2 regions of the Undibacterium sp. GW821-FHT07F11 genome follow, and region 1 is predicted to be linked to the other one. Evidence: predicted binding sites of a transcription regulator. Region 1 holds the regulator's gene; the other holds the start of a gene.
The links. Region 1 encodes FliA, which starts transcription of late flagellar genes. Its sites were predicted from a motif close to CTAAAGTTTNNNNNNNNNNNGCCGNTA; they were not measured.
Positions count from the first base shown of each region.

Region 2: fliD (flagellar filament capping protein FliD) is a predicted target of FliA. The motif match lies at 2,960-2,986, and genes of this name have one in related genera.

Region 1 covers NZ_JBWKQH010000010.1:160,401-175,865, forward strand. The annotation lists gene flgK (flagellar hook-associated protein FlgK) at 1-1,624, opposite strand, end outside; gene flgJ (flagellar assembly peptidoglycan hydrolase FlgJ) at 1,740-2,666, opposite strand; gene AC07OI_RS23740 (flagellar basal body P-ring protein FlgI) at 2,676-3,779, opposite strand; gene AC07OI_RS23745 (flagellar basal body L-ring protein FlgH) at 3,838-4,503, opposite strand; gene flgG (flagellar basal-body rod protein FlgG) at 4,574-5,356, opposite strand; gene flgF (flagellar basal-body rod protein FlgF) at 5,443-6,183, opposite strand; gene flgE (flagellar hook protein FlgE) at 6,254-7,588, opposite strand; gene AC07OI_RS23765 (flagellar hook assembly protein FlgD) at 7,663-8,337, opposite strand; gene flgC (flagellar basal body rod protein FlgC) at 8,359-8,763, opposite strand; gene flgB (flagellar basal body rod protein FlgB) at 8,769-9,173, opposite strand; gene flgA (flagellar basal body P-ring formation chaperone FlgA) at 9,356-10,084, shown strand; gene flgM (flagellar biosynthesis anti-sigma factor FlgM) at 10,213-10,518, shown strand; gene AC07OI_RS23790 (flagella synthesis protein FlgN) at 10,520-11,011, shown strand; gene motD (flagellar motor protein MotD) at 11,073-11,924, opposite strand; gene AC07OI_RS23800 (flagellar motor protein) at 11,978-12,718, opposite strand; gene AC07OI_RS23805 (RNA polymerase sigma factor FliA) at 12,700-13,431, opposite strand; gene AC07OI_RS23810 (MinD/ParA family ATP-binding protein) at 13,439-14,269, opposite strand; gene flhF (flagellar biosynthesis GTPase FlhF) at 14,262-15,465, opposite strand, start outside.
Region 2 covers NZ_JBWKQH010000003.1:582,671-598,135, reverse strand. The annotation lists gene fliK (flagellar hook-length control protein FliK) at 1-51, opposite strand, end outside; gene AC07OI_RS09995 (flagellar protein FliT) at 57-392, opposite strand; gene fliS (flagellar export chaperone FliS) at 399-869, opposite strand; gene fliD (flagellar filament capping protein FliD) at 912-2,924, opposite strand; gene AC07OI_RS09980 (flagellar protein FlaG) at 3,041-3,424, opposite strand; gene AC07OI_RS09975 (flagellin N-terminal helical domain-containing protein) at 3,524-5,011, opposite strand; gene AC07OI_RS09970 (O-linked N-acetylglucosamine transferase, SPINDLY family protein) at 5,410-7,614, shown strand; gene rfbF (glucose-1-phosphate cytidylyltransferase) at 7,611-8,381, shown strand; gene rfbG (CDP-glucose 4,6-dehydratase) at 8,387-9,442, shown strand; gene AC07OI_RS09955 (dTDP-4-dehydrorhamnose 3,5-epimerase family protein) at 9,522-10,088, shown strand; gene AC07OI_RS09950 (methyltransferase domain-containing protein) at 10,085-11,311, shown strand; gene AC07OI_RS09945 (FkbM family methyltransferase) at 11,329-12,402, shown strand; gene AC07OI_RS09940 (NAD-dependent epimerase/dehydratase family protein) at 12,408-13,226, shown strand; gene AC07OI_RS09935 (cephalosporin hydroxylase family protein) at 13,223-13,972, shown strand; gene AC07OI_RS09930 (TylF/MycF/NovP-related O-methyltransferase) at 14,046-14,795, shown strand; gene AC07OI_RS09925 (GGDEF domain-containing protein) at 15,034-15,465, opposite strand, start outside.

The DNA of each region.
Region 1 (15,465 bases):
TGATGGTTGCCCCACTGGTGTATGGCACTGTGGCTGGTGGCGGGTAAGTGGTCGTGACAGCACCAACTTTGACGGACACCGTTGCACCTGCCGGAAAGCCGGAAATCGTATTCGCTGGCGAGGCAAAGGTCAGGTTGACTGGTGCGGCCAAGGTTGAGCCCAGGAAAGAATCATCGGTAGTCGCAGGCCCTATAGTGGCAGTAGCAGAGTTACTGGCAGAGGATACCTGCGAATTGGCAACACCAACGCTGATCTTGCCACTGCCTGTATTGGTCGTGGGGAAAGATGTCGTTAAAGGCGCTGCCGCTGCCAGTTTGGCAGGATCTTGAATAGTCACTGCAAAAGTGGAACCACCAGCCGCTGTCGGCCTGATCAAAAATTCATCGCCAGCCGCTGGCACAGCCGCCGCAGGTGGTGGTGCTAACTGAAAGTTAATGCCATCAAATTTCAAAGGCAGGGTCGCGGAAGACTGCGTCGCGCCATCCGACAAACGGGTAATTTTATAATTGCCACCTATAAACTGCAGACGATAATCGCTGGTAGTCAAGGCTGAGGTATCGGTAATGGTGGCATTAATACTGGCTGTGGAAGTATTCAGGGCACTCGGGGTAGTCACAGGGCCTGCAACACTAAAGAAATTACCACCAACCTGCCCATTTAAATCCAGGCCAAGCTTTTGCTGATTATTAAACTGTGTGGCAAGACCTATCGCTATCCGGCCTATGCTGTTTTGCGCAACATCCAGCGTGCTGGCACGAAAATCGAATAGACCACCCAGCTTGCCGCCAGCAAAACTGTTTTCAGGCAATAAGACTGGCACACCATTGGCCAGGTAAGACACTTCTGTACGAGTGGGATCCGTCAGAGACTGGCTCACTGCCAGCTGATTGACATTGCTACCGAGTACAAGTGGCTGACCATTACCAATGAAGACATTGTATTTTGCGCCCTGTGGCACCACGCTGACCTTGGTCAGCTTGCTCAATTCAGTAACGATCTGATCTCTCTGGTCAAGCAAATCATTCGGGCCACTACTGCTGCTTGATATACCTTGTGCTTTCTCAATAGTATCATTCAGGTTCGCCAGCTGTGCCGCGTAGCTATTGATGGCACCAACTGTCGTACCGATCTGACCATTGACGTCAGCAGCAATCTGGTCGAGACGTGTTTGCAGACCATTCAAACGCCCGGCCAGCGATTGTGCAGATGACAAGGCAGCCTGACGCGCCGCAGCACCTGCAGTACCATTAGGGCTGGCTGCAAGGTTTTGAAATGCTTTGAAAAAATCCTGCAATGCGGGGGTTACACCTGCTGTCGGATCGGCAACCAGGTTATTGATCTGGCTGATTTGAGTGAGATACACGTCCGCCTGGTTTTTTGCAGACTGAGAAGCATTAACCTGACCAGCAAGAAAAGAATTGTATTGGCGCTGTATCTGGGTAACAGATACACCTTGCCCGATAAATGAACCACCAAGATTTTGCGGCTCATTCGCAGCCTGCAATATAGTTTGACGATTGTAACCGGGTGTTGATGCATTGGCAATATTGTGACCGGTCGTCGTAATACCCAGTTGCGCTGCATTCAGTGCAGATAGCCCAATGCCAAATATATTTGAACCCATAATTGAACCTGCTCTTTTGCTAAGTTATACACCCAGTGCTTTCAATCATGTTTTCGGTGCGTTTCTGCAAAACTTTAATCTGATTGCACTTTCACTGGGGAAACTTATGTTGGAATTATGTTGAAAGGGAGTTTTTGATGATCTTTGTTAACTTATTGGCATACTCAGGATCAGTGGCATAACCAGCTTTTTGCAAACCCTGGGCAAAGCTTGAAGCATCTTTGGCATTAGCCATCACGTTTTCATAACGTGGGTTTTTCGTGATCAATTTGGCATAGTCTTTAAATGCATCAGCATAAGTATCGTAAGCCTTGAACTTCTCTACCCTGCGTTGGGCTACACCATTCACGTATTCAGTTGTTACAGCGTCAACTGTCTTGCCTTTCCAAGCTTTGGTTGCTTTCATGCCAAAGATATTGTGACTGCTGGAACCGTCAACAGTTTTAATTTCACGACGTCCCCAGCCGCTTTCCAGCGCTGCCTGGCCCAGCATGAATTTTGCCGGGATACCAGTTTCCTGGCTTGCCTGCTCTGCATGCACGGCCAGTTTTTCCTGGAATTCACGTATATGGTTAGGTCCAGTATAGGCAGTTTTTGGCGCATTCGCTGGCATTTGCTCAAACTTGAGGTTATCCAGGTAAGTGTTGATGCCACGCATGCTGGCAGAACTACCAAGATTAGCTATCGTATCGCCACTGGCAGACTTGCTGCCGGTATCTCCCTCAAGGGCCTGATTCATGGCATTGTTCGACAATTGCCTGACCAGCACATCCGCCAGGCCTACGCCTTTCTTGGCCATGGTCTGTGACAGTTGCTGATCCAGCATGGAGGTGTACATGCGACTTTGTTCACTGTCAAAGAGACCGTCCTGGCCACCTGCCTGACGCATGGACTTCAGCATCATGTTCATGAACAGTGCTTCAAACTGCTGGGCAGCACCCTTAATCGCTTCAGGCGAATTATTCCTGGCCGACTGCTTGAGCTCGTCAAGACCTTTGCTGTCGAAGGCTGTTTTATCGGTGAAATCGGTGCGCCCTATCATCACGATTCCTTAGATAATTTCCAGATCTGCACGCAGGGCACCAGACGCCTTGATGGCCTGCAATATGGCCAGCAAGTCTTGTGGTGTAGCACCGATGGCATTCAAGGCCTTGACGACATCTGACAGAGAAACGCCTGCCTTGAGCATCAATAATTGTCCGGCATCTTTGCTGATTGTGACAGTTGAATTCGCCGTCGGCGCAGTTTGTCCGGCGGCCAGGGCATTTGGCTGACTGACGGTATTGTCCGTATTAATAACGACAGACAAATTACCGTGTGCCACGGCACAGGTTTCCAGTGTCACTGCCTGGTTCATGACGATGGAACCGGTTCTCGCATTCAAGATCACCTTGGCTGCCATTTGCGCTGGCGTCACATCAATGTTTTCCAGATTACCCAAAAATGCTACGCGCTGATCAGCAATGGCTGGTGCCCTTACCTGTATTACACGACCATCCATGGCTGCAGCAGTATCCGGGCCAAAGCGGCGGTTGATAGCATCAACCACGCGGCTGGCAGTAGAAAAATCAGAACTGTTCAATTCCAGTTGTATCGTCGCACCCTGCGCTACGGAATTGGGCACAGACCTCTCTACCGTCGCACCAGAAGAAATTTTACCTACGCTTAAATGATTGACCTGCGCCTTGCTGCCGTTTGCAGAGGCACCCACACCACCGACCAGCACATTACCCTGTGCCATCGCGTAAATCTGGTTATCGGCACCTTTTAAAGGGGTCATCAACAAAGTGCCGCCACGCAAACTCTTGGCATTGCCCATCGACGATACCGTGATATCCAGTGTTTGCCCGGGTTGTGCAAAAGGTGGCAAGGAGGTGGTCACCATGACTGCAGCCACATTCTTTAATTGCAGGCTGGTTCCCACCGGTATGGTGACACCCAGTTGCTGCATCATGCTGATAATACTTTGTACCGTAAACGGGGTTTGCGTGGTTTGGTCACCGCTGCCATCCAGACCAACGACCAGGCCATAGCCGAGCAATTGATTTTGCCGCACGCCCTGTATGCCTGCCAGATCCTTGATGCGTTCAGCACGACTTTCCGGCATGATCATGGCAGCCATCACAACCATGACAAGCATGGCCACCCTGATCATTCTGGATGTGGAAAGTGCGTTCATAAAACTATCCTGACAATTCGCTGTAAAAAATTCACTACAAAGGAAGGAAACTAAGGAAAAACCGCGCAAACATGGAACTCATTTCTGTCATGTCAAGCTTCGATGTGGAACGATATTCAAAACGCGCATCTGCCACTTGCGTGGAAGCCACGACATTTCCCGCTGCTATCGTGGTTGGATTGATTACGCCAGAAAAACGCACGAATTCTGCCCCTTTATCAAAGGCCAGTTGTTTCTCGCCACTGACCAGCAGATTACCGTTTGGCATGACATCAATTACTGTGACAGCAATCGTACCGGTAAAATTATTACTGGCAGTTTGCGCGCCTTTTTCATCATATTTGGTAGAAGACGAAGTCGCCAGACTAGCTTGCGCCGTTGTCGTCGCCGGAACACCAAATACCGTAGGCGCGGCAAAAGAAGCGGCACCAGATTTGCTATTGGAAGCAGCAGCAGCCTTGCCAGCAGAAGTTTTCTCGACGATGGATATCGTCAGAGTGTCACCAACCATACGGGCCCGGGCATCTTCATATAAGGGGCGATAAGTAGCCTGCTGAAAAATCGCACCATTCGCCTGCTTCTGTGGCTTGGCCGATTGCGCAGGAATGGACGTAGGCTGATGCACGATAGGCGGCGGCGTCATTGCGCAAGCCGTGAGCGCCAGCAAAGGAAGCAATAAGAAAAATTTTGTGTATTTCATGATGTACTCACCAAGCTGGATTCATCAATATGGTGCTGATTATTTGATTGCAGCTGCAATAAAGTTGCGATTAAAGTTGAGACAAGCGCTGCAACATCTGATCTGATGTAGTGATCGCCTTGCTGTTGATTTCATAAGCGCGCTGCGTCTGTATCATATTGACCAGCTCTTCTGCCACGTTGACGTTGGATGTTTCAACAAAGCTTTGCATCAGCAAACCAGCGCCATTGGTGCCCGGTGTATTCGTACCGGGGTTGCCGGACGCTGCTGTTTCTACATACAAGTTTTCACCCATTGCCATCAAACCGGCCGGATTGATAAAAGTGGCCAGTTGCAGTGAACCGACTTGCACAGGCGCGACGGAACCTGGCTGCGTCACCGACACCGTGCCATCACGTCCCACTGTAATGGATTGCGCATTAGCGGGAATAGTGATTGCAGGCTGGATAACAAAACCACTGGAAGTAACCAGTTGCCCCTGATTATCAGTCTGAAAAGAACCATCACGGGTATAGGCAGTAGAACCGTCAGGCAGCAAGACCTGAAAAAATCCCTGGCCTTGTATTGCCACATCCTTGCTATTGCCAGTCTGTTGCAAATTACCTTGCGTGAAAATCTTTTCTGTAGCAACCGGGCGCACACCGGTACCGAGTTGCAAGCCAGACGGCAATTGCGTTTGTTGTGAACTTTGCGCACCGGGTTGGCGTATATTTTGATATAGCAAATCTTCAAACACAGCGCGTGAACGTTTGAAGCCATTGGTGCTGACGTTGGCCAGGTTATTGGACACGACGTCCATCTGCGTTTGCTGCGCATCCAGGCCAGTCTTGGCTATCCATAATGAACGTATCATTGCTTTCCCCTTTTGCCTTGGTTTACTTTGCCTCGCTTTATCTTGGCGGCAAAGATTTCTACAAGGCTATTGTGCTACAGAAGCACTCAACTCAAAGTCAGGATTTGACCTGCTTTATTGGCGTTATTCTCGGCATTCTGCAAAAGCTTCATTTGCATTTCAAAACTGCGTGCCAGATTAATCATGTTGACCATGGATTCAACAACATTCACATTACTGTTTTCCAGCATGCCACCAGCAACACCTACCAAAGGGTCTGCATCAACGGCAACACCATCTTTTGTTTTGAATAAGCCATCGTCTCCACGCACCATATTCTCTTCAGGAGGATTAACCAGTTTTAACCTGCCTATGACTTGCACGGCATTTGGTTTGGTACCGGTGGGGATGGTCGATACCGTACCATCCTTGGCGATGGCAATTGATACTTCTGGCGGTATGGTGATGGGCCCGCCATCACCCACCAGATTCAAACCACTCTGCGTCTGCAAGATACCGTTTTCGCTGACCTTCAGACTGCCATGCCTGGTAAAAGCCTCGGAACCATCTGCCTTTTCCACCACCAGCCAACCCTTGCCCTGCACTGCCACATCCAGTTCGCGGCCTGTATTTTGCATGGCACCGGTAGAAAAATCCGTACCTACCGTGGCATCCACCACGAAAGCACGGGTAGGCAAGCCATCACTCTTGACTGGCACAGCACGGAATGAATCCAGTTGCGCCCTAAAGCCCGTAGTCGTGACATTCGCCAGATTATGCGAGACGGTAGCCTGCTGCTCAAGGATATGCTTGGCACCGGTCATCGCGGTATATACCAGTCTATCCATGAGCTACTCCTGTTTGTCTGAGATTTAAAACACGCATATCAATTCAGCTAAAAACTTCACCACTTCACCATTAACGCAGGTTGACCAGTGTTTGCATAACCTGATCCTGCGTCTTGATGGTTTGTGCATTGGCCTGGTAGACACGCTGGGCGGTAATCATGTTCACCAGCTCACCTGTTAAATCAGTATTTGAATCCTCTGTCGCAGATGAAGTCAAAGTTCCCAGGGCACCAGAATTTGGTGGCCCAACCAGGGCATTGCCAGAAGTTGCGGTTTCTATCCACTGATTATCACCAGTTGATTGCAAACCATTTGGATTGGTGAAATTGGCCAACACTACTTGCGCCAGAACAGCTGTTTTACCATTGGTATAACTACCGACGATAGTGCCATCTTTAGCCGTATTGAACTTTGCCAGCTTGCCGGATGCATAACCGTCCTGGGTGTTTTTACTAACGCTGAAATCCGAACCAAATTGTGTAGTACCAGTGAAATCGTATTTGATATCAAGCGTCGTATTAATCGGCGTCACCGCACCAGTACTGACTGGCACTGTCAAGGTAGTTGCACGCGGATCTGTGGCAGAGAACTGCGGTGTTACCGCACTCAACCTGCCAAGGTTATCAAAGCCAAGACGGGTAATGGAGTTGGCCGTCGCACCCGCGCCAGCGATCAGGACACCATCAACAGTGGCAAACACGTCCCACTCAATCGTGACAGGCGCAGTAGGTGGCGTCGCAATATTGTCTACCTTGACAAAAAATGACTGAACAACGTGTGAGTTACCCAAGCTGTCAAACACAGCAAGGGAAGTGGAACTGTTATAAGTAGTCGGATCAGTCGCACTAAAAGCGATAGGTGTAATGACAGGCGGAATCGTAGCTGGCAATTGCGTACCAGGAACAAGTTTGCGCGAATCCAGATTCATGACCGCATTGATCAGCGTTGACTGTGCAGGCGGAATATCTGCAGTATTGATGTTGATGGGAGCAGCAGCACCCGTAGACAGTACGCCTGCGGCATTGGCTACATAGCCCGTCAATTGCGCACCCTGCGCATTGACGATATTGCCAAGTTTATCCAGTTGGAACTGACCGTTACGTGTATAGGTGACAGCACCATTGGTCGACATGCGGAAGAAGCCGCCGCCATTAATTGCGATATCGAGGGGATTATTCGTCGTCGAGATATTACCCTGCGTGAATTGCTGCACGACACCCGATACTTTAGTACCAATACCCACAGTACCTGCAGAAGAGCCATTAAGTGAATTGGCATAGACATCGGCAAATTGCGTCTGTCCTTGCTTGAAACCCACGGTGCTGGCATTGGCAATATTATTACCAATCACATCCAGGGATTTGGAAGCAGCGTTAAGTCCACTCAGTCCTTGTTGAAAACCCATGATATTTCTCCCTTACTTAGGCTAGTTCGTCGTTACGCATTACTACAGGATTTGATACAGGATTACTCCAAGGATCAATAAATTTGTCTTACGTCATTCATACTGACATCACCAATATTTGGCAGGCTGAGCTTCAAGCCCTGAGAGCTTGAGGTAATGCTCGATACCACACCAAATGCCAGACTGGTCGCATCCAGTTTTTTGTCTGCCGCATTGGCGACAAACTCGAATTTATAGGCGCCATTGGCGGCTGTCGTACCAGCGTCGGTTTTACCATCCCAGGTCAGGGTATTCACACCTTGCGGCAAGGCACCCAGAGTCATTTTTCTGACAATCACGTCCGAGCTGTCACGTATCACCACTTCAACATTGCTGGCAGCCTGCGGCAATTCAACGCCGTAAATACCCTTGCCTTCCGTGACTATCATGGAATTGCCTGGTGCGATCACGCCGTGGCCTATCATGCTGGCGGCCTGCAGGTTTTGTCCGCTCTGGAAACTGGCGCTCAGGGCAGTCACCGATGCATTCAACTTATCGATACCAGAAACTGTAGACAATTGCGCCAATTGACTGGTCACCTGGGCATTGTCCATAGGGTTCAATGGGTCCTGGTTCTTGAGCTGGGTTACCAGCAAAGTCATGAAGGTGTTTTTGGCATCTTCTGTCGAATTTGCCGAGGCTTTTGCCCCGTTCATTGTCGCCAGCAATGCTGGATCAACGGTACTGCTTTGTACGCCACTGGTAGCCATGATCTATTCCTTCAAGAAATCTTATTGCCCTAAAGTCAAGGTCTTCAGCAACATGGTTTTTGCTGCATTCATGACTTCTACATTGTTTTGATATGAACGTGATGCCGAAATCATATTCACCATTTCTTCCACCACATTCACATTTGGCATGGCGACATAACCCTTTTCATCCGCCATCGGGTGTTTTGGGTCATACATCAGTTTAGGCGGATTAGTATCTTCTACAACCTCATTTACCTTGACGGCGGTAGACGCAGTGCCTGCCACGGGCACTGCACTGAAAACCACCTGCTTGGCTTTATATGGCGTACCGTCTGAACTGGTGACACTGTCGGCATTGGCCAGATTGCTGGTTACCACATTCAGGCGCTGTGACTGCGCACTCATGGCTGATCCGGCAACATTGAAGACATTAAAGAGTGACATGATGATTATCCTTGTATCGCTGCCAACATATTCTTGATCTGCATATTGATAATGGTCAGGCTGGCTTCATAACGCAGGGCATTGTCGGTAAACTGATTACGCTCCACATCCATATCAACAGTATTACCATCGACGCTACCTTGTACTGTGGGGCGGTATTGTGGCGTCATGCCTGCTACGCTACCCGGTGTGTCGATGTGCTGGGCTGCGGTCTTGCTCAAGGCTGTCGGTGACTGGTTCAGGTTTTGCCCCAGGGCATGGCTGAGTGCGCTGGAGAAATCAATATCCTTCGCCTTGTAATTAGGTGTGTCAGCATTGGCAATATTGGATGCCAGCAATTGCTGACGCTGCCCCCGGACTGACAAGGCAGTCTCGTGGAATTTCAAAAAGTCATCTAATCTGCCAACCATCTTTCTCTCCTCTGCCACTGTGCTTTACTCATAAGGCACACAAGGGTTTTCTATACCTTGCATCTTATTCGCCACAGGACAAGTTTGATCAGGCAAGCAGAAAGGGAAAAGCCCGTTTATTCAAGCATTCAAAAAAGCCTGTGAATCCTAAAATAGAGTTCAGAACAATCCAGGCAGGAAACATGATGAAAGCCGCAAAGAAATTAAGCAGAATCGTCAGCAAGCAAGTTTTGACACTATCGCTGCTCGGCTTCACATGCCTTGGTCAGGCGGCACCTGCAACCCAGGCCCAGGACACTGCACAGTTGCGCCAGATTGCACTGGACTTTTTGACACTACAGGCATCAGGCCTGAGCAATGAAGTAGTGGTGAGCGTGGGTGAGGTTGATAAACGACTCAACTTGCAGGCTTGCGATAATCCCAATCCCTATCTATTGCCAGGCAGCAAGCCATGGGGCAAAGTGACCCTGGCGATACGCTGTACTGCACCTGCCCCCTGGCTGGTTTATCTGCAGGCAAATGTACAAGTCACGGCGGATTATTATGTTGCAGCCAACGCCCTTACTCATGGGCAAGTCATTTCACTAAACGATTTAAGCAAGCAAAGAGGCGATATCTCAAAATTGCCAGCCGGTGTCATCACTGCTCCTGAGCAAGCGATCGGTAAAAGCATGCAGGTTTCCATGGCCTCTGGCAGCGTCATGCGTCTGGATGCCTTGAAGAGTCCTGCCGTAGTTCAACAGGGACAATCTGTGCGGGTAGTCAGCAATGGGCCTGGTTTCCAAGTAGCAACAGATGCCATTGCGCTCAATAACGCAGCAGATGGGCAGATTGCCAAGGCCAAAACCAGCTCTGGACAAACCGTCAGCGGTGTTGCCAAGAATGGTGGCATTATAGAAATAGTTTACTGATAGCAAGATATTTAGCCTATAGAATTAAATGTATGCAATATTTTTTCACAGTAAGGTTAAAGTTTAAAATTACACAGCCGATAAACTGGATGTAGATGTTTGTAAGTCCCACACTAGAGGGTATCGCTGTGAAAATTGATGACGCACTGAATAAGACCGCGGGGCTACCAGTAAGCCCGCAACAGGCTCGCACGGAAAAACCCGCGGAAACTGCGGTACCCGTGACGAATTCGTCGAAAGTACAAATTTCGACCCTGTCCACACAGTTGCAAGCCTTGCAAAGTACGCAGGCCAGCAATGCTGTGTTTGAGACGAAGAAGGTGGAAGCGATCAAGCTGGCCATTTCCGAAGGACGCTTTCAGGTGAATTCGGAAAAAGTCGCTGATGGGCTTCTGGAAACAGTTAAAGATTTGCTCAACGCCAGAAAACGCTAAAATGAACGCAACAAGTTCCGGACACGCTGCCATTCAACAATGCCTGCAGGAAGAAGTGAGCGTCATGTCGTCGCTCGCCGAGTTGCTTAAGCAAGAGCAATCTGCACTGGTTGAAAGCGATATTGTCCAGCTCAATGACTTTACCCAGAGCAAGGGACAACTTGTAGTCAAAATGACGGAACTGGAAAAAAAGCGTAACAGCTTTTTGAGTGAACTTGGATTTAACGCTGATATTGACGGCATGCAAGCTTATTTGCAGCAAGCCGACGATGCCCAGACTGTCGCCAAACACTGGGATGCGCTACTACAACTGACTGTGCAAGCCAAAGAAGATAATCGCACCAACGGTTCACTGATTAACCGTCGATTGTCGCTGAATCAGGCAACCTTAAATCTGCTGCAACAAAATACAAATCAGGCTGGGTCCATGTATGGCCCAAATGGTCAATCGACTGTCAAAAGCACGCCAGGTAAAGGCTATATCGCCACCTAAGACTGACGTGACACTTTGTCATGCGTCTGTCCTCGCCCTTTCCGGGCAAACCTCAACGAATTTAAGGCCTCACCGCAGTTTGAGGCAAGGAAGCTGCGGCTGGCCTTGCAGCTTGTGCGGGCAATGATGTTGCAGCAGGCGCAGATGCTGGCACTAAAGGCACTTCTACTACGGGCTCTGGCAAGACTGCCAGTATGGTGACAGATACACGCCGGTTCCTGGCTCTCCCTTCTGGTGTCTCATTGTCGCTCACTGGTAATTTCGCCCCCTGCCCTACTGCTGTCACCCGGTTTTCATCGACACCGTTCTCTGTGAGCAAACGGGCAACGGTACTGGCTCGTACGGCAGACAATTCCCAGTTAGAGGGGAAAATAGAGTTTTTGATAGGCAGATTATCGGTATGGCCTTCTACCTGTATCGCATGGGTATCGATCTTGAGAACACCGGCAATGGCTTTCAGCGCCTGTATGGAATCGATATTCAGACGCGCATCACCCGGTGCAAACAAAAGGCTGGCATTAATTTCTATGGTGATACCACGGCTGGTCTGGGTCACCCTCACCTTGCCTTCGCGCACCAAAGGCTCCAGCACGGTCAGGATGTCCTTGGCCATGGTGGTCATTTGCGCTCTCTCCTTGCGCAAGCCTTCGCTGATGCGGTTTTTGACCAGCGGCAAAGGATCAAGTTTGATTTTTTGCTCAACTGGCGCGTCAACAGGCTTGGGATTAACCGTCATAACCTTGCCAAATGCACCAGTCAGCGAATTTGACAAGACCCGGTACTTGCCCTCATTCAGCGAGGATATCGCATACATGACGACAAAAAAAGCAAACAGCAAGGTAATAAAATCCGCGTAAGAAACCAGCCACCTCTCATGGTTTTCTGGTTCTTCGTGGTATTTTTTTCTTGCCATAAGTATATTTTCTCAGTCTAGCCTTAGTCTGGCATTACCTGGTAGCCTTACCGTCAGTTGCGATGATTGGTCAGTCTTTCTTCCACCACACGCGGGCTGTCGCCCAAAGCGATGCTATAAAAAATATCAGACAACATTTCACGCCGCGTCACTTCTCGGCCTATGATTTCTTTCAGCTTATGGCTGACTGGCAAGAACAATAAGTTGGCCATGCCCACACCATAGATCGTGGCAACAAAGGCAACAGCAATACCACCACCAAGTTTGGATGGATCACTAAGGTTTTCCATCACATGTATCAACCCCAGCACGGCACCCAGGATACCTATGGTCGGGGAATAACCACCTGCTGCTTCCCAAATTTTAGCGGCCTGGCGCTGCTCCATTTCATAGAGCGATATATCGACATCAAGTATGTCTTTCAGGCGTATCGGGTCTATGCCATCAATCACCAGACGCAGGCCCTTGCCTATGAAGGGATCAGTGGAAGCATTCATATAACGCTCCAGGCTCAGGAAACCTTCGCGTCTGGCGACCACGCTCCAGATCAGCGCATCTGCGACATTTTTTTTGCTGCTGTCCGGCGGTTCAGACACCACCCAGCGCAGCATGCGCACACCGCGCATAAAGGTATTGAGCCTGCTTTGCAACAGCACTGCACCCAGGGTACCAATCACCACAATCACAAAAGCAGCAGGTTGCACCAGCGAAGACAGGCGCCCGCCTTCAATCAACTGTCCGCTGACGATGCCTAACACCACCAGTATCAAACCAACTATGCTAGCCCAGTCCACGCTTTCTCCCTTAAGTATGCCCTGAGCCTGGCCACAGCCTGACTATGTAATTGTGAGACCCGTGATTCTGACACCCCCATCACGGCACCGATTTCTTTAAGATTTAATTCCTGCTCATAGTACAGACCCATGAGCAGTTTCTCTCGCTCTGGCAGACTGTCTATCGCGCCGATGACAGCATCGCGGAAGTCGTCATTGAGCAAATCTTGTAGCGGATCGCCAGAAAAATCCGAGCAATAATGATCGAGAAAATGTTCCTTGGTATCTGAATCATGAAAGTCTTCGTAGTACACGAGTTGATGCCCGCCACTGTCAGTGAGCAGGTTCTGGTACTCTTCCAGGCTGAGCTTGAGCGACTTCGCCACTTCGGTTTCCAGTGGTGGTCGCCCCAGCTTTTGCTGCAACACATTCATGGCATTTTCTATCTTGCGCATGTTCTGGCGCACGCCACGCGGCAACCAGTCACTACTGCGCAATTCATCCAGCATGGCACCCCGTATGCGTTGCACCGCATAGGTTTCAAACTGTGCTCCATGGGTGTCTTCATAGCGGTTAACGGCATCCAGCAGGCCTATCATACCGGCCTGCACAAGATCGTCTACCTCCACACTGGGAGGCAGGCGCGCCTTCAACTGGTAAGCCAGACGCTTGACCAGGGGCGCATGCTCCCTTAAAAGGAAGTTTTTATCTGATTTTCCGCTAGCGGTGTACATTTTTTGATTACATTCCGAGACCGACACCCAGCTCAGGGACTCCCTCTAAACATAATGTGGAACGCGCGGTCTTCGCCAATTGTTCAGCCAGCCGGGAGAATGCCAGAGAAGCAAGGGCTTTAGGAAAAGCATCAATCACAGAGCGTCCCAAATGTGCAGCCTTTCTTACATGTTCATCTTCCGGCACATTGCCGACGTAGTGCAGTGGCACTGCCAGATAACGGCTGGCCGCCTGCGCCATATTTGTATAAATCAATCTCGCCTCTTTTTCCGATGCACCGGACACTAAAATACCATAACCACGCCTGCCAAGCCGATTGCTCACTCGCTTGATCAGGCCATAAGCAGCCTTGATCATGTCGGGATCAGCTGAAACCTGTATTACTAGTTCGCTGTCGTCCAGCGTCGCCAACGGAAAACTGTCATCCAAATTGATCTCGCTATCCACGATGACCAGATCAGCACGGTTCGCCGCCACATCAAACACTTTGGACAATTGCCGCGTATTTTCTGGCGGCAGCCATGCATGGCGCGCCAACATCGTCACCGACAAGCCGGAAGCAACCAATTTCACTGCTTCCTTCATTGTACGCTGTTGTTTCGCTACATCCAATAAGGTCTGATCAAGGTTGGCATTCAACCATGCGCCAACACTATTCTCTGATGAACGAGCGTCCACCATCAACACCTGGTTACCCTGACGTGCCAGCGACACCCCCAGATTGACCAGCATGCCGCTTTTTTCATCTTCCCTCAATGCTGACAAAAAGGTAAACACTCTTGGTTTTGGCCCAGCCAGCATGCGGCGCAGGCCTTCAGCCTGATCGAAACTAGCCAAGGGACACCTCCTGACCAGCACGTCCTGATGCCTGTGCAGCCGTGACTGCACCAGCCATCAGCAGAGGCAACTCTTCATCGAGATAACGGAAAGCGGCCGTTTCGCGCTTGAGTTTGAAAGCACGGTCTATCAGATACAGCTTGTTGGCAATATGCAGGTCTTCCGGCACACGCTGGCCACTGGCAACGTAATACACCATAAGCTTCTGGCGTATCGCAATATCGAGTGCGCCACCTATCGTCGCTGCCTCATCGAGCTTGGTCAAAATGCAACCTGCCAGACCATTCCCCTGATAAGCACGCACCACTTCACTCAAGGTTTCACCTGTCGATGTCGCATTCAGGCACAGCAAGCGCTTCACCGGAGTGTCTGTTCCTGACAACATCGCGACTTGCTCAGTCACCATTTTGTCGCGCTGACTGACACCGACTGTATCGATCAGCACCGTATGCTTGTTCTTGAGCTCGGACAAGGCGATGCGCAAATCAGCCTCATCCTTGACGGCATGCACCATCACACCCAGGATTTTGCCGTAAATACGCAATTGTTCAAAGCCGCCGATACGATAACCATCGGTAGTAATCAATGCCAGCTTGGAGGGGCCATGGCGCATGACGCAACGAGCAGCCAGCTTGGCCGTAGTCGTAGTCTTGCCTACACCTGTAGGGCCGACCAGGGCATACACGCCGCCCTTTTCCAGCATTTCATTTTCATTATCGATAGTGGACAGATTGCGTACCAGCACATTCTTGATCCAGTCCAGGCCATTCTCAACCTTGCCAGTTTCTGGCAGTTTTTCTACAAGATAGCGGGACAAGCTGGCGCTAAAGCCAGTAGCCAGCAATTCACGCAGGATTTCTGCTTTTTGCGGCTGGCGTTTTTGCGTCTGCGTCCATGATATCTCTGCCAGTTGCGATTCCAGCATACTGCGCATGGAGCGTATTTCTGACATCACATCATTGAGTTCATTGGCGCTCACCGGCGCTTCGATTTCACTGGTGAAAGCAGATGCGCTGGTCACAGACTTGAAAGTCGGCACACTTGCAGGCGCGTCCATGGAGCGTTCAAAAGCGCGCGGCCTCATGACAGCATCCTCTGGCTGGAAACGCGGCGCAAAGCGCGGCACTTCAGGTACCGGTGCCTCATCACTGGAAGCGGGGGCAATGGCGCTGATGGCTTCATCGGCCATCGCCAGA
Region 2 (15,465 bases), on a different contig from region 1:
TGCCTCGATATTGGCAACTGGTTTGGACAGGATATCGAGTCGGGTAGCCATAAAAATCAGGCTGTATTACCTGCACCATAAGCATTGGATAATTTTCTGTTGGTACTGGAATTTTTCATCATATCTGACAACTGCGCCATCCATGGTTCAGTAATGTCACGGATTTCCTTGTCGTCAGCAAGAATTTTTTTGATGATGCGGACTTTCTTGTCACGCATATCTGCAGGCAGATCAAAAGGAATCTCGCTTTCACGTATGGTTTGTACGCGACTGGAGCAGTCACTTTCCAGTTGTTCCAGCAATTCCCAATTTCCTGAGCGTGCAGCTTCCAGCATGTTGCCTGTAATCGAAGCAACATTTTCATACAATGAGATCAGTTCCAGACTATTCATCTTGATTCAAGCCTCAACAAAGTTGGCAGGACGAGGTGACAATGGGTCAACATTCATTTTCGGGGCTTCAGTAATGACCTCTTTAGTGGGGGCAATGGCTTCCCAGGAAGTTTTCAGGTCACGCAATAAATTCTGAACTTCAGTGAGCATATGGTCGTTATTTTCCAGATTGGCTTGCAATAGCCTGGCCGTCATGTACTCGTACAATGAGTCCAGACTGACAGCAATTTCACCACCGGCTTTTTTATCCAGGCTGGCACGCAAGCCGTTTTCAATAATCGCTATTGCTTTTGAAATAGCCTGACCTTTGGAGGCGACATCTCCTGTACTCAAATGATGCACGGCATTTGAAATGGCAACTATGGCTCCATCAAACAGCATGACTATTAATTTGTGGGGACTGGCAGCAACAACGCCAGTCTCAATGCCAACTTTTGCATAGGCATTTGCGCCGCGCACTTGAGATGAGCCAAACATAGCGATTTATCCTCTCTGGTATTTTCTGATTGCTTACTGAATTTATTTCGTACTTGCAGTTAATGCTGCTAATTGCTGAGTAAGAAACGAACTCGTATTATTGAGGTTGCTTACAATTCTATCCAAAGCAGTAAATTGCGCACGATAACGCGCTTCTACATCGAATAAACGACTATTCAAAGTATCGCGTTGTTTGCCGATATCTTTGATACTTCTGTTAATGCCATCACTAGCGCTGGATATCGAGCCTGAAGTACCGACAACGGTAGAGAGCAGGGAAGATATCTGTGTTGCATAGCCTTTGGAGAAATTCAATGTCCCGCGAGCACCAATGGCACCGCCGCTAACCAATATCTTCAGCCCTTCAGTTGGCGTACTGGCCGCACCTGTCAAATATTGACCAACTCCAGATGCAGTGACGCCATTAATTTTACCTGCAACATCAACGCCAGCCGTTCCGGCCAGCGAAGTGCCAGTCAATGAAGCTGCACCTGTTCCTGTACCATCGGCCAGTGTGACGTTGGATGCACTGCCGTAGCGAGTGGATTGCAATTGCAGAAAACCACTACCATTGATGGTTGCAACTACGGTCGAACCATTATCTTTGAATATTGAATTGCCATTGATCGACGTCTGTATCAAAGTGGCGAGTGCGGATGAGGTATATGAGCCGGCAGCCAGGGATACCGATGCGGTTTTACCATCCAGTGTGACATTGACTGTTGTGCTGGCTGCAATCGTTGTATTGCCGGTAGTCAGGTCAAGATTTCCCAGCAGACCACCTTGTGTGGCAATCGCGGAGACTTCAACAGCATAAGAACCTTGTTGCGAAGCGCTGGTTGAGCTGCTGTAGCTGATCAGGCTGTCTGTGGCTTTACCAACAGAGGCAAACAAACCGCTGATTTCACTGTAATTAGTGTTTAACGCACTCTGTAATTTACTTGAATCTATCGCCAGGGTGCCGTCTTTTTGAAAATTGATACCTATGCTGGCAAGCGTCGTGATATTACCACCCAGGCCATTCACACCTGCGGTCAGGGTAGAGCGAATCTGGCTTTGTACATTGCGGGCAGTCGAATCACCAATCAGGATGCCGCCTTTTTTGGTATTTGCATCATAGCCAGTCAGGTTCTTTAATGTGGACTGCAGATCGTTATAGCCTTTGACAAAGCCATTGATCGCGGACTGGATGCCACTGGTATTGGTGGTAAGTGTCAGTGAGGTTGTGCCAACCTTGCCAACATTGAGGGTGGTGCCCTGAATCGCACCAGTGACTGCATTGGAGGCACTGGAAATGGAAATGCCATTGACGGTCAGTGCGGCATTTTGCGCAGTCGTTGTTTCCGTCAGGTTTTGTGTACCGGCAGGGTCGTAATTTAGCAGGTTTTGAATCGCTGCATCACCGGTAGCACTGATTTTCAGGCTGGATGCAGCCCCTGTTTTACTGGAATTAAGCACCAGATGGTAAGGTGTTGCGCTGCCATCGCCAACGATAGTCGCATTGACACCCACATTGGCGGCATTGATCGCATCACGTATACCTTGCAGTGAATTATTGGCGCCATCAATAGTTACCGTGCCGGTTGCCTGACCAGCGTCCTGGGTAAATGTAGAGCCACTATAGACGCCATTGGTGGCGCTACCGCCGGTAATGGTGCCAAACTGGAAGCTGATGGTCGTGCTGGTTCCGCTACCGATGCTGGCTGTGGTACTGAGTTGACCTGCACTTGAAATAGTTTGCGCCTGGGCAAGCTTGCTGACGTTGATATTGTAGCTGCCCTGTGTGCTAACACTGGTCGTAGTTGCCGAGACTATCGAACTATCTCCAGAACTGGCAGTCAGTGTCTGGAAAGTCCCGAGATTGCTCAGGCCGGTCACATTCGATTGAAAAATGCCAAGCGCACTATTGAGTGAGCCGTAAGCGGACAGCTTTGCTTGAAAGCTGGCTTCTTTTTTGGCTAATGTAGTCAGGGGTTGGCTTTCAACCTGCATTAACTTTGTAATCAGGCCATTAACGTCAAGATTTGCGCCTATGCCTGTTGATTGTATGCCCACGTTATTCCCCCTTGTCAGACCGTACTGTACTAAATTATCGGCTAAGGCAAACTAGACTTTAGAGGGGAATTTACCTGCCAATTTAAAATTTAGCCCAAAAAGGCCATATTTGTGAATTATGCTTGCTGTTTAATTAATAGTCCCTGCAATTTATCGAGTGAGCGAGAAATTTCAAGAGCTTCTTCTGAGGGAATCTGACGCAATACTTCTTTGGTTTGCTGGTCAACAACTTTGACCACGACACGATTGCTGTGCTCTTCAACACTAAATTCCAGGTTCTGGGACAGTGCTTGGATCGTTTTGTTGATATCGTTGACTGCTTTCGTCACTTTCTCTACTTCGGGTGGGGAAGTAGCGGACGAAGTCGCTTTGACAGCATCAATGGTTTGGGTTACAGCAGCAGATGACTTGTGTACCGTAGCGCCAGCATCTGAAGCAGGTATGCGGTCATTGATCAGTTGTCCTGATTGAGAAGCACTCCCTATCGATCGGATGTCCATGATCTTTTCCTTCAAGAAAAATACCCCTGACCAAAAATTTGGTCAGGGGGACATGCTTTAAGCTTAAGTATAGACCTAATTTACATAAGCCTACTGTTATTAACCACGCAACAGGGCCAGAACACCGTTAGGCAAGGCATTTGCTTGAGCCAGAATCGCAGTACCGGCTTGTTGCAGAACCTGACCACGTGTCAGTGTAGCAGTTTCCTGAGCGAAGTCTGCATCACGGATACGGCTGCGGGATGCTGTCAAGTTTTCAGAGTTAGTGTTCAGGCTTTCGATCGCAGAAGAGAAGCGATTTTGATACGCACCCAAAGAAGCGCGGGAGCTGTTGATCGATTGCAAGGCCGCATCAATGGTCGTCAACGCGGCGGTGGCCCCGGCAGCAGTGCCCAGATTCAGTGAGGATACACCAGCACCGACTGTTACTGTGGCAGAAGTGAAGCCACCTGTCAGATTGGCTGCTGTCAAACCAGTGCCAGTACCGTTAGCCAGAGTGATACCTGCAGAGCTGGTAGAAGTCAGGGACAGTGTCGATGTGCTGACATCAGTTGCGCCAGTTGCCGATACAGTAATACCTGTGTTGGCGGCGGCAGCAGCAGCATTTGTGCTGGCTGTTACAGTAACGTTGCGGCCATCAGCAGCAGCCAGTGCAACTGCACCAGTTGTTGTATTGAATGTAGCTGTAACACCTGTTTGTGTACTGATTGCATTAACCGCTGCAGCAACTTGAGCACCACGTTGAGCACCGGAAGTCGAAGCGCTCAAGGCACCCAGATTCACGCCGTTAATAGTGATGTCGCCGGAAGCAATCGCTGTTGCAGATGTGCTGGCTGTACCTGCAACTGTTGTGGAACCTACAGTCGCTGTAACGCCTGTGCTACCGCTGATCGCATTGATTGCTGCTGCTTTTGCGATACCGCTGCCTGTGGAGTTGGAGAAAGATACGCCGTCAGCAGCAGATGCGCCAACCTGGAAGCCGTTGATGGACAGGTCACCAGCAGCCAGAGCTGTTGTAGTAACTGCACCGGCACCGGCTACTGTAGTAGCGTAGCTGGAAGATGCACCAACACCCAGGGCGCTAGATTTTGCGCTGGAGATGGAAGCGATACTGATTTGGTCGTTTGCTGTACCGTTAGCACCAACTTGGAAAGTTTGTGCTGTGAAGCTACCGTCAAGCAGGTTCACGCCGTTGAAGTTAGTGTTGCTGGCAACGCGGTTAATTTCAGAGATCAACTGACTTGCTTCGTTGTTCAGAGCTGCACGATCAGAAACGCTGTTGGAGCCGTTGGCAGATTGTACGGCCAGATCACGGATACGTTGCAAGTTGGCACCGATTTGTTGCAGTGCGCCCTCAGCGGTTTGCGCCAGAGAGATACCGTCGTTTGCATTACGAGCAGCTTGATTCAAGCCGCCGATTTGCGAGGAAAGACGTTCGGAAATCGCCAGGCCAGCAGCATCGTCTTTTGCGCTATTGATACGCAAGCCAGAAGACAAACGTTGGAGGGACGTATTCAGAGCGGATTGAGATGTGCTCAAATTGCGTTGCGCATTCAGCGAAGCAATATTGGTATTAATGACAGCCATGGTGATTCTCCTTACCTAAGTTATACAATTTTGGCGTAGTAGCCTGAAACTTTGGTCTTTCGTGCTGACTATTGGACCGCCGTTGTAAAGGGTATCGGTAGAGACTAAAAAAGTTTTAGCGTGTTTCTGAAAATAAATCTTATTTTTTCTGCTCAAGTTTTTTTACTCTTTCCGCTTGTCGGCGCTTTTTTTAAATACTTTAGGGTCTAATTTGATTTAGTTTTCAGGCTTTATTTAACACATGGAAACAAAATCATTAGTTATAAAATAAGCCTGAGCATGATGGTTTCTGGTATTTTCCGATTTAAGCATGCAGTTTTATTCACTTTGACCGACAGCCTGTTAAATTGAGTGACAAATATACAAATAAGAAATTAAACCTTACCAAGGCGTTAATCATGGCAAAAACCGGTTTTGATACACAAAAGGCGATGCGTGAGGTAAATAAACTTCTTGCCGCGCACTCACTGGCCGATGCCAGGCAAGCCTGCCTGAATGTTATTAAGCATTTCCCCCATCATGCAGAAGCCTTGTATACCTTGGCAAAAGTATCTGGCGAACTAAACCGGTACGATGAGGCTATTGAATACTTGAAGCAGGCATTCGCTGTTACTTCAAATTTCTTTGGTGGCAGGAGCATTGCTTTTGGTATTTTCAATAAGTATCTGACAAACAAGGATTTTCCCCGATTAGAAGAGTCCAGTCTTTGGTTATCAAACTACTTGCCGAATGATGGCATCGTCTGGGATTATCTAGGTGTAGCGCGCATAGAGCAGGGTAAATTTCCTGAGGCTTACGAAGCACTGAGTAAGGCCATTGCCTTATTGCCGGGCAATCCACATATCCTTGTGAATATCGGCAGCGCCCTCATTTCTCTTGAGCGCTGCGCCGAAGCAATTGTCTATCTCGAGAAATCCCTGGCAATTCAACCTGATCTGGTTGTTGCGCTGAATAATCTTGGGAATGCCTTACGTTATATAGGCAGGACTGAAGATGCCATTGAAAAAATATCCAGTGCGATCAAGCTTAGTCCTGATTTGCCTTATTTATACAATAATCTTGGCCTTGCCTATCGAGAAAACAGTATGTACAGCATGGCAATAGAGCAATATCGCCATGCTTTGCGACTGCAGCCAGACCTGGTTCAGGTGTACCCTAACCTGATAGATGCCTTGCGTCAGAATGGCCAGGTGCAGGATTCCATACAATGTGGTCAGCATGCGCTGAGCTTGACCGAGGATTTACCTGAAATCTGGGGTGCTTACGGCGATACATTACGTGAGGCAAATCATCTTGATGCGGCGATTGAAGCTTATATCAAAGCACTATCTTTTAAAACTGATAATCAGTCATCCTTTAATCGCAAGATATACACAAACTTGCTGTTTTGCCTGAATTACCATCCTGATTTGACGCCCGAGGTCATATACAACGCCTATCACGAGTTTGATTTACGTTTTGGGGTGCCACTCAAATCTAACTGGAAAAAATTCAAAAATACACTTGCCCCAGGTAAGCGCTTGAAAGTAGGTTACGTCACCCAGGCTTTCTATAACCATGTGTGTAAATATTTTCTTTTGCCATTAATAGAAGGACACGACAAAAGTCAGGTTGAGGTGTATGCCTACGCCAATCCACCTTTTGATGATGAAGTAACAGCCTATTATAAGAAGCAGATAGATCATTGGGTGCCAACCCGGGATATGACAGATGATGTCCTGGCAGAGCGTATACGTGCAGATGGTATTGATGTTCTGATCGATGTGGCTGGTCATACGAACGGTAATCGCCTACCCGTTTTTGCCCGCAAACCTGCGCCGGTTTCCCTGCATTGGCTGGAGTATGGCTACACCACAGGTCTCAGTGCCATAGATTATTACTTGACTGACAAGCCCAGTGTTGACGACAATTGCGCCCATTTGTTTTCTGAAAAAATTTGGTGTCTGGATGGGCCTGCGTTTGTGTACAGGCCAGATACCAGAAGGGCGGAGTTGGTGTCGCCGCCGTTTGAGCAGACTGGCGTCATCACTTTTGGCAGCCTGTCTCGTTCGACCAGGATAAATCACAGAGTAGTGCGTGTATGGTCAACAATACTGGATGCGATGCCCAATTCTCAGTTGATGATCAATAGTGGTGATTTCAAGGATCCGCAAGTACAAGAAGAAATGGCGTCCCGTTTTATGCGTTATGGCATAGACAGGTCTCGTTTGCATATAGGTTACAGTTCCCCCTCCTGGGAAGTGTTAAAGCATGTGGATATAGGCCTGGATTGTTTTCCGCATAATTCTGGTACGACCTTGCTGGAATCCTTGTATATGGGCATTCCGTTTATATCCTTGATGGACAGACCTCCTGTAGGGCGCATTGGTGCCAGTCTGTTGACAACGATAGGACATCAGGAATGGCTGGCCCAAACTGAGGAAGAATATGCGCAAAAAGCCATTATCCTGGCGCATAATCCTGATGAATTGCGCAGGCTGCGCGGCAGTTTGCGTCAGGAGATGGAGCAATCATTGCTGATGGATGAACCAGCTTTTGCCCGCTCCGTAGAAAAAGCCTATCGCCAAATGTGGGAAATTTATTGTAAGGAGCAGAATGCATGAAAGCGGTGATTTTAGCCGGAGGACTGGGAACGAGAATTTCTGAAGAGACTCATCTCAAACCTAAGCCCATGATAGAAATTGGCGGGCACCCCATACTTTGGCATATCATGAAATCGTACTCGGCCCACGGGGTCAACGATTTTGTGATTTGTTGCGGTTATAAGGGCTACTTGATCAAGGAATATTTTGCTAATTATTTCTTGCATATGTCGGACGTCACTATAGACATGCAAAAAAATCACATGGAAGTCCATGAGCGCCATGCGGAGCCATGGAAGGTAACATTGGTGGACACTGGCGAAGAGACCATGACAGGTGGGCGGCTCAAAAAGGTCGCACGTTATATCCAGGATCAGGAAGCCTTCTGTTTTACCTATGGTGACGGCGTGTCGGATGTGGATATCAGTGCCTCAATTGAATTTCATAAGTCACACGGCAAGCTGGCTACTGTAACAGCCGTGCTGCCTCCTGCGCGTTTTGGTGCGCTGGAGCGGAATGGTGACCAGGTTTTGGGATTCATTGAAAAACCAAGAGGTGATGGAGGATGGATTAACGGCGGGTTTTTTGTTTTGTCTCCCAACGTGCTCGATTATATTGCGGATGAAAATGTCAGTTGGGAACTTGAACCCCTGTCTGGTCTGGCGCGCGCGCAACAATTAATGGCTTTTGAACATGCTGGTTTTTGGCAGCCTATGGACACTTTGCGTGAAAAGAATCTGCTCGAAGAGTTGTGGCAATCAGGGAGTGCACCTTGGCGGAAATGGTAAACCGTATGCTACCCGACCCTGAATTCTGGAAAGGGCGCAAGGTATTATTGACAGGGCACACTGGCTTCAAAGGGGCCTGGTTGGCTTTCCTGCTTCAAAGCATGGGGGCAGAGGTGACAGGACTGGCTTTACCACCCAATACTTCCCCTAATTTATTCGATGCACTGGCGTTGGGGCAGTGCATGAGCAGTCACATTGGTGATATCAGGGATTTTGAATTGGTGGCGCAGGTCGTGCGCGCGTGCCAGCCTGAAGTAGTACTGCACCTGGCAGCACAGGCGCTGGTCCGACCAAGTTATCGGGATCCGCTGGCAACATTTGCCACTAATACTATGGGAACAGCCCATATCCTGGAAGCGCTCAGGGAATGCAACAGCGCCAGGGTCGCAGTAATGGTGACGACCGATAAAGTTTACCGTAATCTGGAGCAAATGCGCCCTTACCCTGAAACGGCTGAACTGGGAGGGCATGATCCGTACAGCGCCAGCAAAGCAGCATCAGAATTAATTATCTCCAGTTATCGTGATGCATTTTTGGCGCAGCGAGGGCTGACTCTGGCAGTTGCGCGAGCAGGGAATGTGATCGGCGGCGGCGACTGGTCTGAAGACAGATTGCTGCCAGATGCTGTCAGAGCCTGGGAAGCAGGGCAGGTGTTAAAGGTACGGAGACCGCAGTCCATGCGCCCCTGGCAGCATGTGCTTGAGCCTCTGTCTGCCTATTTATGCCTGGCTCAGGCTGGATATGAAAGTGCTGGCTTGGCTCAAGCATGGAATTTTGGCCCTGAAGGAGCTGCTAGTGTACGTGAAGTGGTGCAACTGGCCCGCCAGGAATTCGGTCGCGGAGAGGTTGATTTCGCCAGCGAAGTTGAAGGTGTGCATGAAGCAGGCTTGTTAGCGCTCGATGCCAGCAAGGCGCGAAATGAATTGGCCATCGTGCCACGTTGGGATTTGTCTGCTGCTGTCTCGCACACTATGCGTTGGTACGCCGATTTTTCTGTGGGGATGCCAGCACGAGACTTGTGTCAGCGTGATGTCAACGCCTATTTTCCCCCGGGAGACTGATAGGGTTGATCTGTATGAATAACTTGCAACTTACATACTAGCTGGTAGTATGTTCAAAATTGTTTTTTGATGAAATGCCATGCCGCCTGAACGCTTTGAGTTAATACCAACACCTTTAGAAGGCTTGCATGTTTTGAGGCGTAAACCATTGGGCGATAGTCGTGGTTATCTGCAACGCATGTTTTGTTCTGGTGAACTGGCGCAATTTGGATGGCGGCAGCCAGTCAGCCAGATCAATCATACTTTTACCATGAAGAGAGGTACTGTGCGTGGTTTGCACTTGCAGCTTCCTCCCTATGCCGAGATGAAGTTGATTACTTGTTTAAAAGGGGAAGTCTGGGACGTAGCTGTTGATGTCAGAAAAAATTCCGCAACTTACTTGCAGTGGCATGCGATTTTTCTGACAGAAGAGAACAGGTATAGTTATCTGTTACCAGAAGGATTTGCCCACGGATTTCAGACCCTTTCTGATGATGTAGAGATGATGTATTGTCACAGTCAGCCTTATATGCCTGCGTATGAACTGGGACTGAACATCATGGATGAAAAATTGAAAATAACTCTACCCTTGGCGATATCTGAAATATCGGAAAAAGATCGCCAATTACCTTGGTTGGGTCATGAGTTTAGCGGAGTGAATTTATGAAATGCAGGCATTGTGAACATGTCTTGTCGAAACCTTTCCTTGACTTGGGAAGTGCGCCACCTTCAAATGCATATTTGCGTCCGGATACTCTGGAAAACCCGGAAACCTGGTTGCCTTTGAAGTTGATGATTTGCGAAGTATGCTGGTTGGCACAGACACTGGATTTTACAGGCCGCGAAAACTTATTTGATGCTGAATATGCCTATTTCAGTTCTTGTTCTGCCAGTTGGTTGCAGCATGCGCAACAATTTGTGACGAAGATGCGTCAGCAATTGAATCTGGATGCCAATAGTCTGGTAGTAGAGATCGCAGCGAATGATGGTTATTTATTGCAATATGTGCAAGCTGCTGGTATCCCCTGCCTTGGAATTGAACCTACGACCAGCACGGCAAATGCTGCGCGGGCCAAAGGCATTCCTGTTTTAGAGCAATTCTTTGGCATGGAACTTGCGCAGGAACTAGTTGCGAAAAGGCAATCGGCAGACCTGATGGTCGCTAATAATGTGTTGGCGCACGTACCTAATATTAATGATTTTGTGAGCGGTTTTGCCTGCTTGCTCAAGCCTGAGGGGGTGGCAAGTTTTGAGTTTCCGCATTTGCTTAATATGGTGCAGGAAAATCAATTTGATACGGCCTATCATGAACATTATTCCTACTTGTCTTTACATGCGGTACAGGTGATATTTGAAAAAAACGGTTTGCATGTATTTGATGTTCAGGAGTGGCCTACCCATGGGGGCAGCCTGCGCGTACTTGCACAACGTAGCGATACTATGAAATATTCGCTAGAGAATAGTGTCGCCGCCATGTTGCTGAAGGAAAGGGCCGCGGGTATTGCAGATCTGGCTTTTTATCAAAATGCTCAACGACAAGCTGAAAAGGCCAAGTTTGAATTATTGGAATTCTTACTGACTTGCAAGAAACAGGGGCAGCAGGTAGTTGCCTATGGCGCAGCTGCAAAGGGTAGCACTCTGCTTAATTTCTCAGGTGTCAGGCCGGACCTTTTATCGTATGTGATTGATATCAATGTGCATAAACAAGGCAAATATTTGCCGGGCAGCCGTATTTCTATCGTGACAGAAACAAGACTCACTGCAGATAAGCCAGATTATGTTTTGATTTTGCCATGGAATTTGCGTCAGGAAATCGTCAGCCAGTTAGACTATGTCCGGTCGTGGGGAGGGAAGTTCGTCACGGCCATACCATCGTTATCCATTTTTTAGCAACAGAGAGACATGTCATGACAAATGATCCGCGCGATGTTAACGGTGAGCGTTTGCAAAATGCCCTGCATAAATTAGGGCGCAATATTAAACACAGGGAAGAACTCATTGCCCTGTTAAAGAGAATGGAAAATGAAATGAATTTTCCTGATATCTCTGTGCGTAATGATATAACTGGTCCGATCATTGATGCCTTGCACGATGACACCGATGTATATGAGAAGACCTTAGAGGATGGAACACGTTTCCGTTTTCTGTTCCGAACCAAGATTGCACGCGATTTCATGTTGTCTGATCAGATTCACCCTGACCATGTGTGGGAGCCTCAGACGACCAAGCTTGTATTGGACCTGGCAGCATCAAAAAAAGGCGATGTGATCGTCGGCGGTGCTTATTTTGGTGACCAGGCAATTCTGGTAGCTAAAAAAATCCTCGACAGAGGAGGTGTTATACATGGCTTTGAACCAAATACTGAGCAAGCAGCCATGTTTGAAGAAAATGCCAGGATCAACGATTTGCCGAATGTCAGAGTAAACCGCCTTGGCTTATGGTCAGAGAGTAGTGTCAAACTAAAACTTGATGGCTTCGATTCATTTGCCAACTCAGTTGAGGCAAAAGAAGACGAAGATGGTTTCAAAACCATCAGTATTGACGATTACAGGAAGCAAAACTCTTTGCAAATCAGCTTGATACAACTAGATATTGAAGGGGCTGAATTGTCTGCCCTGAAGGGGGCCATGTCGACCTTGAAGCAGGATCAGCCCAATATCGTTTTTGAAGTCCATCGCACCTATGTAGACTGGAGTAAAGGACTGGACAATACTGACATTTGCCGTTTTCTGGCGGACTTGGGCTACAAGGTTTTTGCTTTGCGCGACCTCAATTCTCATTACAGCATGGCCGGGAAAAGAATTGAAATTATCCCGGTAAACAAGGTTTATCTTGAAGGTCCGCCGCATGGCTTTAATATGTTGGCAGTCATGGACGAAAGCTATTTGCAATCTGACTTATATCGTATCGTTGAAAATGTCAGCCCAAAACTATTGGTGCATAAAGATCCCGCACTTCATCATCCTGTCGATGGTTTTTAAGTCCCATGACAGTCATTGAAAAAAAAGCGACCATCATAGGAGGGCAAGGCTTTGTCGGTAGTTATCTTGCCAGCTATTTGCGGGCTCAAGGTTGGCAGTGCCATATCCCGGATAGAAACGAATTCTTCCTGGGTAAGGAGGATATGGGCTATGTGTTTTATTGTGCTGGATTGACGGCAGATTTCAGGCAAAGGCCTTTTGCGACCGTTGAGGCGCATGTGCAATTACTGGCAGGCGTATTGGAGCGTTGTAATTTCAGTTCGTTGACATACTTGTCCAGTACCAGGGTTTATTCCGGTGCAGCTTCAACTGCTGAAAATGCAACTTTGTCGGTCAGGTCATTTGAACCTGGAGACTTGTACAATATTTCCAAACTGATGGGTGAGAGTCTGTGCTTGAATAGCGGGCGAAATGTGCGTGTGGTCAGACTCTCTAATGTTTATGGTGAGGCTATGCCGGATACAAATTTTCTCGGAGAGATACTGGCAGAGGCAGTGACAAAAAAGAGAGTGATATTCCGAAGTTCTCCAGATTCAGAGAAAGATTTTGTATCCATACAGGATGTCGCCTATTATCTGACGGAGATTGCCTGCGCGGAAGGGAACGAGATATATAACCTTGCCGCTGGCAAGAACACCTCAAATTCGACAATTGCAGCTATTCTTCAGAAGACAGGGGTGCACTGTTCGTTTCAGGAATCTGCGCAAAAAATATGCTTCCCAAAAATCAACACAAGCAAGCTGCAGCAAAATTTTGGAAGCAGGACACAAGATTTTGCAAGTGATTTATCTACATTATTTACCCGCTACTGTGAGGCTGTATGAATCCAATAAAACAATTCGAAATAGAGAGAGATGCCCGCATTGAGCAACTTGGCAAAGATGTTGAATTCCAGGCGCAATCCAGAGATTGGTTGGAACAGAGTATGCGCAAGCAATATGTCTACAATTTTTCGTGGTTGGGTAGACCCGTCATCCAAAATCCGATTGATCTAATCGCGGTACAAGAAATCATCTGGCGGGTACAACCTGATCTGATCATTGAGACGGGAATAGCGCATGGAGGCTCAATTATTTTCTCGGCATCGATGCTTGAACTCCTCGCGCTTTGCGGCGGTAATCAGGATGCTAAAGTGTTAGGGGTAGATATTGATATCCGTGAGCACAATCGGGAAGCGATTTTGGCGCATCCTATGTCCAGAAGAATCAGTATGCTGGAAGGATCCAGTGTTGCCCCGGAAATAGTAAAGCAAGTGCAGACTGCAGCGGAAGGGAGAAAATCCGTTCTCGTCATGCTGGATTCAAATCATACGCATGAACATGTTCTTGCTGAATTGGCTGCATACTCGCCATTAGTCAGTAAAAGCAGTTATTGTATTGTTTTTGATACCTTTGTTGAAGATGTCCCGGCAGATGTGTTTGAGAACAGGCCATGGCAACCAGGTAATAGCCCCAAAACTGCAGTGCATGATTTTTTGAAAATGCATCCAGAATTCGAAATTGACCAAGGTATGCAAAATAAGTTACAGATAACCGTAGCGCCCGACGGATTTTTAAAACGCATAGCATAGATTGTTATTTATTATCCTTCTTAACATTACATTTTTCTTAATCTAGTCACAAATTAAAAAATTAAAGGTCATTATGGCAGTCAATTATTCGATGGTGAATTTTTACGGACTGAAGGATAACGAGGCATTTATCAAAGGGATTCAGCAGTCCGTGAATCAGATCAATGATCAGGTAGGTATTTTTACCGGCGATAATTTATTTACTTATAACCGCAACTTGAGTTTTTTAGGTGATGAGAAATTCATGGCTGCATTTAATAGGCACGCCCAAGACTCAACAGAGAAGTCTATCATCTGGCGCAATTATGTAACGTGCTGGGCTGCAAGGAACGCCTTGCGGTTGGAAGGGGATTTTGTCGAGGCAGCTTGCTATAAAGGCACCACGGCCAGAATTATCTGGGATTATGTGAACTCTGTGACTCCAACATCCAAGCACTATTACTTGTATGACTTGTTTGAGCATGATGATTCTATGCCGCATCATGCCCTGCCTGCACACAGCAATGTTTTGTATGAGCAGGTGAAGTCTCGATTTACCGAATTCCCTAATGTTCACGTCGTTAAGGGCAGAGTACCAGATAGTTTCGCCATTGCAGTGCCGGAAAAAATTTCATTCTTGCATCTGGATATGAATCATCCAGACGCTGAAATTGCTGCGCTCGAAGTCTTATTTGATCGTCTAGTACCAGGCGGCGCCTTAATTTTTGATGATTACGGCTGGTCTTATTACCGAAACCAAAAAATGGCAGAGGACCCATGGCTGGAAAAGCGTGGCTACCAAGTGCTGGAATTACCTACAGGCCAAGGCATGGTGATTAAGTAAACTTGCGTTTGTGACGATGATAGTCCAATTGACTATCATACAAGGTGCAAAGGCAATGTATTTCTTGATATATCGAATCGCGCGTCTGCTTCTATTGCGATGCAATTTTGCATCAAATAGGTCAGGTAATTAAATAAGGCCCTCAACGTTATCTGCATTGAGGGCCTTGTTTTTCTTGCTGCTGTTGTTTCCGGACGGGCGTGCTTGATGTCCTGAACGTAGCTTAGAGCGCACAGTACTAATTAGCCTTGATTACCCGGTTTTTTCCAGATTGTTTTGCTTCATACATCGCCTTGTCAGCACGCTTGATGGTTTCTTCCTGTGGTTCGCGTGAATTGCGCAAGGCAACGCCGGCACTAAAGGTGATAAATAGGCGCTGATCGTTGGCGGTGAAGAAGTGCTTGGTTAACTCCCTCTGTACTCGCATCATCGCCTGCGCCGCTTCTTCCAGTTGCGTCTCTGGCATAATGATGACAAATTCCTCGCCACCGTAGCGTGCCACGACGTCAATTGATCGCAGGGTTTGCTTGACAATGCGTACCAGATGAACCAGCGCTTCATCACCTGCAGCGTGGCCATGGGTGTCATTGAGTTTCTTGAAATTATCGAGATCCAGCAAAGCTACACATAGGGGAGTATTGCGGCGGTCGGCTCTGTCGGCCTCGCGTTC